One region of the Achromobacter pestifer genome, then DNA from elsewhere that is predicted to be linked to it. Evidence: riboswitches for the same ligand, from Rfam matches in the RefSeq annotation. Region 1 holds a riboswitch; the other holds the start of a gene.

Region 1 (4,344 bases):
GCCGGCTGCTGGTGTCCTCGTCCGGCACCGTGCTGTGGGACGCGCTGCGCGACCACGCCCAGCTGGACGAGACCCGCCTCGCCCAGGCACGCGCCGAGTTCGACCCGGTGCTGAGCTTTGAGGCGTTTCCCGGCATCTCGCGCGCGGTGTTCATCGCGGCGCCGCACCGCGGCACGCCTTTTGCCGAGAACACTTTGTCGCGTTGGCTGTCCAACCTGATCACGCTGCCTGTGACGGTAGTCAGGCAGTTCGCCAAGCTCAACCGGCTGGCTGACGCCGATGGGCCGCCCCGGCCCGAATCCTCGATCCGGGTGCCCAACGGCGTGGATAACCTGAGCGAAAAGGACCGATTTGTGAGACTGACCGCGTCCATGCCGATTTCGCCGGCGGTGCGTTACCACAGCATCATTGCGAACAACACACCCGGCGTCCCGCTGGCGGATTCGGACGACGGCCTGGTGCCGTACCGCAGCGCGCATCTGGACGGGGCCGAATCCGAGAAGATCATTCCGTTCTCGCACAGCGTGCAAGAGACGCCGCAGGCGATCCTGGAACTCAGGCGCATTCTGCGGCTGCAGCTGGAACAGGGGGCGCGCTGATGCACTGGCTATTGTTCGGCCTTCTGGGCGTTGCCGCCTGTACCTTGATCGCGGCGCTGGTGCGCCAGCCGGGTGTATGGCTCTATGACTGGATCGCGACGCGCGCGGCCAGGCGGCAGGCCGCTCTCCGCAAAGCCCAAGCCCTGATAGCCGAGACGGCCGCGCGCGATGCCGTGAAGGCCAAGCGCAGCCGCCCCGTCACGCAAGCCGGATAGCCCTGGCCGCCGGGCCGAAACGGCAGGCCAGGGATCGCCCGCGCCGGCTTACCGGGATTCCAGCCCCAGATGCCCGCGCAGCGTGCTGTGCTGGTACTCGGCGCGGAACAGCCCCCGGCGCCGCAGCACCGGGATCACGTGCTCGACGAAATCGTCGATCCCTCCCGGCAGGGAAGGCGGCATCAGGTTGAAGCCGTCGGCGCCTTCATTGCGGTACCAATGCTCCATCTTGTCGGCGATCTGCTCGGGCGTGCCCACCATGGTGCAGTGGCCGCCGCCGGCCGCCAGCCGTCCGAGCAGCTGGCGCACGGTGGGCTGCTCGGTTTCGATGATGCGCAGTATGGTCGCGTAGCGGCCCTTGGGGCCGGTGAATTCGGCCAGGGGCGGCAGGGCGGGCACGGGCGCGTCCAGTTCCCAGGCGGAGCAGTCCTGCAGCACGAACGTGCCCAGTTGGCGCAGCGACGCGTCGCTGGGGAGCAGGACGTCCAGTGCGCGCTGCTTGGCCCGGGCTTCGGCTTCGGTCGAGCCCACGTAGGTGACCAGGCCCGGCATGATGGGCACGAAATCCTGGCGGCCGGCGGCCAGCACGCGCCGCTTGATGTCGCGGTAATAGGCCTGCGCCGCGGGCAGGTCATAGGCGACGGCGTAGATCGCTTCGGCGCGCCTGGCGGCCAGGTCGCGGCCCTGGTCCGAGGCGCCGGCCTGGAACAGCACCGGGCGGCCTTGCGGCGGACGCGGCACCGTCAGGGGGCCGTCGACCAGGAAATGCTCTCCGTGGTGGTTGATCTTGCGCACGCTGGCGGGCACGCCGTAATCGCCCGCGCGGTCGATGGCCAGGGCGTCCTGGTCCCAGGAGTCGAACAGCTTCAACGCGACGTCGACGAACTCCTCGGCGCGCGCATAGCGCCAGTCGTGCCCGGGCATGGACTCATAGCCGTGGTTGCGCGCTTCCGCGTCGAACATGGACGTGACCACGTTCCAGCCCATGCGCCCGCCCGAGATATGGTCCAGCGAGGCCACCATGCGGGCCGCGTGAAAGGGCGTGAAGAAGGTGCTGGAAACCGTGCTGATCAGGCCGATGCGGGAAGTGGCGCGCGCGATCGCCGCCATGGCGGTCAGCGGCTCCAGGTACCAGCGCGGGCCGTCGCCGATGTTGTCGACCGATTGCCCGTCGGCGAAGAAGATGGCGTCCAGCTTGCCGCGTTCGGCGGTGCGCGCCAGTTCCTCGTAGTAGGTGATGTCGCCCAGCCGCTCGGCGGCGGAATCCGGATGGCGCCAGGCGGCGCGATGGTGGCCGCAGCCGAAGATGAACAGGTTCAGATGCAGCATGGCGATCCAGTCCAGACAGGGGCGGTAAAAGGCGCGATAGACATGGTCAGACTCTTCGATTCCAGCGGCGGATAGGCAAATCGGCGCCGCACGCGGGCGAACTTAGCACAAAAGGCGCGGGCGGAGTCCGCGCCAGGCGCGTTGACATTGCCGTGCCGCTCTCCTAATCTTGCGGCAATTCCTGGGGGAGCCCTGCAAGGGCTGAGATTCCGCGTTGTCGCGGTAACCCTTTGAACCTGATCCGGGTAATGCCGGCGAAGGGAAGGACATCGCGCAGTCCGCGCGCCCTCCCTAGACTTTCATTCATCTTGCGGCCTGCGCACCCCGCGTGGCGGGGCCGCCGCGTTGCGCGTCCGGCTGCCAGCCGGCAGCGGGAGGACCGATACCCATGTTGACCCAATCCACCGCCCTGATGTGGCTGCTGCTGTTCTCGGGCGGTTTCGCCCTGGCCAGCGTCCTGTACACGCGCCGCAAGCGCGGCACCCTGGAGGACTACATCGTCGCCCGCAACAGCCAGGGCGCCTTCGGCACCATCCTGACGCTGATGGCCTCGACCCTGGGCGCCTGGATCCTGTTCTCGCCCGCGCAAGCGGCGACCTGGGGCGGCCTGGCGGCGGTGATCGGCTACGCGCTGGGATCGATGTCGCCGCGCCTGGTCATGATTCCGCTGGGGCGGCGCATGCGCGAACTCATTCCCCACGGGCACACCCTGACGGAATTCCTGATGGCGCGCTACGGCCGGCCCATGTACGGCCTGGCGCTGTTCATCATGCTGTTCTATCTCTTCATCGCGCTGTCGGCCGAAGTCACGGCGATCTCCAAGCTCGTCACCATGCTGGCGCCCGTGCCGCTGTGGGCCACCGCCGCCATCGTGATGGGCACCACCTTGCTCTACACCACCTATGGCGGGCTGCGCTCGTCGATCTTCACGGACCAGGTGCAGATGATGGTGATCGTGCCGCTGCTGGTGATCCTGTGCCTGGTCGGCTGGCAGGCTGCGGGTGGCGCCATGCCCACCATCGAAGCGCTGCAGGCCAAGGCGCCGCAGCTACTGGACCTGACCGATCCGGTGGGCGTCAAGGCCGGGCTGACCTTCTTCGTCGCGATCCTGCTGACCGGCATCTTCCACCAGGGCAACTGGCAGCGCATCTACGCCGCACGCGACGCGCGCTCCATGCGCAACGGCTTCCTGCTGGGCGGCTTGCTGGTCGCGCCGTTCATCTTCCTGATGGGGCTGTTCGGCCTGGCTTTCGTCGGCCTGGCGCCCCAGGGCGACAGCTCCATCGCGCTCTTCAGCGTCATCATGCCGCATGCGCCCGCGTGGTTCGTGATCGCGCTGATTCCGTTGGGGCTGTCGCTGGTCATGAGCACCGCCGACACGGCCATCAGCGCCGTATCCAGCATCATCGCGGTCGATATGCGCCGCCTGATGCCCAACGCCAGTTCCATGACCATGAAGCGCCTGGCGCGCTGGCTGGTGCTGCTGATGGCCATCCCCGTCATGATCGTGGCCTCGCAGGGCTATAGTGTGCTGTACCTGTTCCTGCTGGCCGACCTGCTGTGCTCGGCTGCCGCCTTCCCGGTCTTTTACGGCCTGTTCAGCCGCAAGCACGACGGCCTGACCGCCACCGTCGCCACCATCTCCGGTCTCGTGGCCGGCCTGTTCTTCTTCCCGGCGCCGGGCGACAAGCCCTCGTTCCTGCTGGAGTCCTTCCTGCTGGCGGCTGTGGTGCCGGTGGTGACGACCGTGCTGATGCGCTGCCTGCTGCGCGGCCGCAAGGAATTTGATTTCTCGACCTTGAGCGCTGCGGTGCGCAGGTTGGATCAGGATCCGGTCTGAGCCGTACGTCCGCGGCGTGGCGCCCTCGATTGAAGGCGCCCGCCGGTGGACTACGCCGCGCGCAGCGCCTTCTTGTCGACCTTGTTGGCGCCCGTATAGGGCAGGGCATCCAGGATCTGGATGACCGCGGGCACCTTGTAGCGCGCCAGGTTCGACTGGCAGTGCGCGATCAGCGCAGCCTCGTCGACGGCCGCGCCTGGCCGCAGGACGACGAAGGCGCGGATGACCTCGCCGCGGTAGCTGTCCGGCCAGCCGACCGCCGCGGCTTCGGCCACGTCCGGATGCAGGTACAGCACTTCATCCACTTCACGCGGGTAGACGTTGTAGCCGCCGGAGATCACCAGGTCCTTCTTGCGGTCGC
Region 2 (4,344 bases), 1.5 Mb from region 1:
CGGACCGTGACCTTGAACCGCTCGAATGTGCTGCGCGAAGAGCACGGCTGGACCAACCAGACCGAACTGACGCAGCGCGCGCAGTGGGGCGCGGTGCGCCACGAGATCCTGTACGGCGTGGAGGTCGGGCAGCAGAACAAAGACCTGGTGAACTACTCGGCCAACAATGTGGCCACCGTCGATCTGTTCAATCCGGTGCTGCCGACCTTGCCCTTGCAGGTCGCCGGCCGGCCAGGCACGGATAACCTGGGCCGTTTCAACACCCTGGGCCTGTACGTGCAGGACATGGTGTCGCTGGGCGAACACTGGAAGGTGCTGGGCGGTGTGCGCCATGACCGCTTCGAGCAGAAGACCGAAGACCGCCGCAACGGCACCAACCTGGCCCGCACCGATTCGAACTGGAGTCCGCGCCTGGGCCTGGTGTTCCAGCCGGACGCGGTGCAGTCATACTACATTTCGTGGAGCCAGTCGTACCAGCCGTCCGGCGAAGCATTCTCGCTGGCCGCCAACAATGCCGATCTGGCGCCCGAGAAAACCACCAACTACGAAATCGGCGCCAAATACGATTTCCTGGATGGCAAACTGTCGACCACTGTGTCCGTCTTCCGCCTGGAACGCACGGACATCAAGGTCAACAATCCGATCACCAACACGCTGGTGCCGGTCGGCACGCAGCGCACCGACGGCGCGGAATGGACCTTGCAGGGGGACTTGAGCAACGGTTGGCGCGCAATGTTGGGCTACGCCTACCTGGACGCTCGCATCACCGAATCCATCGCGCGCGAGAGCGGCAAGAACGTGGAAGGCAAGCGCGCCACGCTGACGCCGCGGCATGCCGGCAATGTCTGGATCACCAAGGATCTGGGTGAAGGCTTTGGCGTGGGCGCCGGCCTGAACCTGGTGGGCGCGCGCTTTGCCAACCCGGGCAATACCGTCAGGCTGCCGGGCTACGTGACGGCCGACGCTGCCGCGTGGTGGCGCAAGGGGCCGTACTCGGTGCAGCTGAACGTGTACAACCTGTTCGATGCCGGCTACATCGTGTCGGCCCACGGCAGCAGCCCCAACCTGAACATGCCGGGCGCGCCGCGCAATGCGATGCTGAGCCTGCAGTACCGCATGTAGGCCCTAGCGCAACGGCGATTCCCGGGTCAGGCTGTCGGCGTCCAGCGTCGCCAGCGCATCCAGGAAGCGCCATGCGAAAGATCCGGGCCCGTCCGCCTGTACGCCGGCGCGCTGGCCCGCGATGGCGAAACACGACAGGGCGGCGACTGCCGCCGAGTACGGATCATCCCTGGACACCGCCGCGCAGGCGCCGACCAGCGCCGTCAGCGCGCAGCCGGTGGCCGTGACGCGCGGCATCAAGGGTGAGCCGCCCACGATGCGGACGGCGCGCGTGCCGTCCGTGACGTAGTCGGTTTCACCGGTCACCGCCACCACCGTCGCGCGGCTGGCGGCGATGGCATGCGCGGACTGTTCGGCCTGCGAGACGGCGTCGCGCGCGTCCACGCCCTTGCTCGCGCTTTGGCCGCCAGCCAGCGCGATGATCTCCGAGGCGTTGCCGCGGATGATGGCGGGGCCCAGGTCCAGCAGGCGTCGCACCGCGTCGCGGCGAAAGGCGGTGGCGTGGTGCGCCACCGGATCGAGCACCCAGGGTATGCCGGCCTCGTTGGCCGACGCGGCGGTCAGCAGCATGCTGTCCAGCCAGGGCGACGACAGGGTGCCGATGTTGATCACGACCGCGCCGCAGACGCGCGCGAACTCGGGCGCTTCTTCCTGCGCATGCACCATGGCGGGCGAGGCGCCCATGGCCAGCAGCACGTTGGCCGCGGTATTCATGGAAACGAAATTGGTCAGGCACTGCACCAGCGGCGCATCGCGGCGCAGGGCGGCGATCAGGTCGCGCGAAATGAGCGCCTGGGCGGAAAGGTCGGGAAGGAATTGCATGCCGTGGGGCCTCGCTCTGGGGATCCAGGCGGGCGGAAGGCCGGGCGGGCGGCTCAATGGAACTCGGCGCGCTAGCGGTTCGGCACCGTCCCTACGCCAGCATTGCCTGGATCAGGTTCAACGGGTTGCCGCGCTGCATGGGCGTGTCGCCCGCGCCAGCGGCGTCTCGGCCTCTTGTCGAAGCGCCCCGGGTGGATTTACACATGTTCGGGCGGGCCGCTAGGCTTGTCAAGCAGTGGCGGCGGGGGTGGCTCGGTTTGACCGGTGCTTATGGCCTATTGCAGGAGGAATGGCTCCTTATCACAATGGGCGCAGTCCATTTGGCGCATGGAGGCAGGCATGGCAACTCGCATACCCCCCGGTCGAGCCGATGCCGGAATGCCACACATGAAAGAAGGTGCGGAGATGCGCGCCGTCTCGCGCGCTGCTGGCGATCAGGACGGCGACGAGGATAGGAAACACGGGACGAGCGACCAGGAAGCCCTGGCTGCGCGGGCGCGGCACCTTGCTCGCGAAGATGGCGGGGACGGTCCGCAAAGTACTGGCTGGGGCTTGGCCCTATCGGGCGGTGGCATACGTAGCGCGACATTCTGCTTCGGTCTATTGCGGGCGCTGGCCCGTAACCGCGTGCTGCGCCGCTTCGATTACCTTTCCACGGTATCCGGCGGCGGCTACATCGGAGCCGCGCTAGGCAGGCTCTACCAAGAGGGCCAGGGCGCGGCGGAGGTAGAGAGAGGGCTGGCGCGCGACGATACCCTGTTGCTCTGGTGGTTGCGTAGCAATGGCCGTTATCTGAAGGCTGCGGGCCGACAGGATCTGGGACAGGCTGCAGCATCCATTTTTCGGGGTGTTGTCGGGTCGCACTTCGAGGTCTTGATCCTGTTGTTGTTGGCGGCGTTGCTCATCAATCTACCGAATCTGCGGCATGTGTGGCCATGGTTGCCGGATGGGTCGGAACAACTCTGGCTATGGAGCTTGGCGCTACCCGGATCATGGGCCTTGGTGGCTGTATTGGGCTATTGGAGCGTAGGCGCGGCTGCTGCCGATTCCACAAACCAGGGCACGGTATCGTCGCGCCGCCTGGCGTGGAACAAGCAATTGGCGCAGGCGCTCTGGCTGGGAGCAATTCTTGTCTCATTGATGCTGGCCAGAATGGCGGCCGTGGCGCTCTACGATTGGATGAAAATCGGAGCGGCGCCAGCCGTGGCGGTAGGCGCCGTCGCCACATCGGCCGTCGCGGCTTTGCGTTTCGCATGGCCTCATTTGCAGCGGCTGATCGTTCGCAAGGGCATGACGCTGCTGGCGCACAACGCCATGCAGCTGATAAACATCGCCGGCCTGCTCTATGTCGCCATGCTGTTGGTTGGCTTGTCGGCGCTGATGCATGCGGCAACCCTATCTGATGTGCGCTGGGAACTTCCGGGTTGGCGCGTGGAGGGGAAATCGGCCTTGGCCTTGAGTTGGCTGGTGCCCTTGTTGGCGGTGAGCGTCTTTTACCTGTGGACGGGGAAACAGCGCGAGGTCCTGAATCTGTCGTCGCTGCACAATTTCTACCGGGCGCGCATAGAACGGGCCTATGTGTCGGTGGGGAACTATGCTGCCGTTTCCAAGGAGGATGCGCGCTTCGCGGAATCTCCGCTGCAGCCCGCCAAGGATGGCGCGACCGACCGCGTATTGGCGCTGCTGGACGCGGCCGCAGGCGATGACATCGAACTCAACCGGTATATGCCGCAACGCCATGGCGGGCCGATACACCTGATGAGCACCTGCATCAACCAGACCATCGATGACCGGACCCGCAATTACAACGCCGATCGCAAGGGCGTGGCGCTGACGGTCAGCTCGCTGGGTGTCGAGATCGGCACCGCCGCGCCGATCAGTGATGTTGCCGGGCTCGGGTCGCTGTCCCGATGGGTGGCCATTTCCGGGGCAGCCGCGAGCACGGGAATGGGATCGCGGACACGGCCGGGAATTGCGGCATTGCTGTTCTTGATGAGCGCCAGGCTTGGATACTGGTACACCGTGCCCAAGGCTGTCCAGTCGACCCGGCAGGAATGGCGCGGGGGAGGCGAGTCTTCCTCGTCCGAGGCTTCCCGGTCTCCAAGGTGCGAACGCCCGGCGGCTTGGCTGGCAGGCCGGTTTCCGAAGGCGGCAGCCGTGTTGTCGGAGCTGTTGGCGCGGTTCCCGGGGCTGCGGTCCGACGCCTGGTATGTGTCGGACGGTGGACATTTTGAGAACACGGGCGTCTATGCGCTGCTCAAGCGTGAATTGCCATTGATCGTGGTGGCGGACGTGGGCGCTGATCCGAAGTATCGCTGCGAAGACCTGGAAAATCTGGTGCGCAAGGCCAGGATCGACTACGCCGCTGAAATCGAATTCCTGGATGCTTCCCGCTTGCCA

The links. Region 1 has a riboswitch for thiamine pyrophosphate ahead of FOC84_RS32845 (sodium:solute symporter family protein). Riboswitches for the same ligand answer to the same signal wherever they lie in the genome.
Region 2: another riboswitch for thiamine pyrophosphate. It lies ahead of thiM (hydroxyethylthiazole kinase); the one in region 1 lies ahead of FOC84_RS32845 (sodium:solute symporter family protein).

Annotation. Positions count from the first base shown of each region.
Region 1 is NZ_CP053985.1:6,984,108-6,988,451, reverse strand. Features, by position in the region: gene FOC84_RS32860 (esterase/lipase family protein) at 1-599, shown strand, start outside; gene FOC84_RS32855 (hypothetical protein) at 599-814, shown strand; gene FOC84_RS32850 (LLM class flavin-dependent oxidoreductase) at 863-2,143, opposite strand; TPP riboswitch at 2,317-2,423, shown strand; gene FOC84_RS32845 (sodium:solute symporter family protein) at 2,532-3,983, shown strand; gene FOC84_RS32840 (AMP-binding protein) at 4,034-4,344, opposite strand, start outside.
Region 2 is NZ_CP053985.1:5,469,044-5,473,387, forward strand. Features, by position in the region: gene FOC84_RS25965 (TonB-dependent receptor) at 1-1,122, shown strand, start outside; gene thiM (hydroxyethylthiazole kinase) at 1,126-1,944, opposite strand; TPP riboswitch at 2,015-2,144, opposite strand; gene FOC84_RS25975 (patatin-like phospholipase family protein) at 2,332-4,344, shown strand, end outside.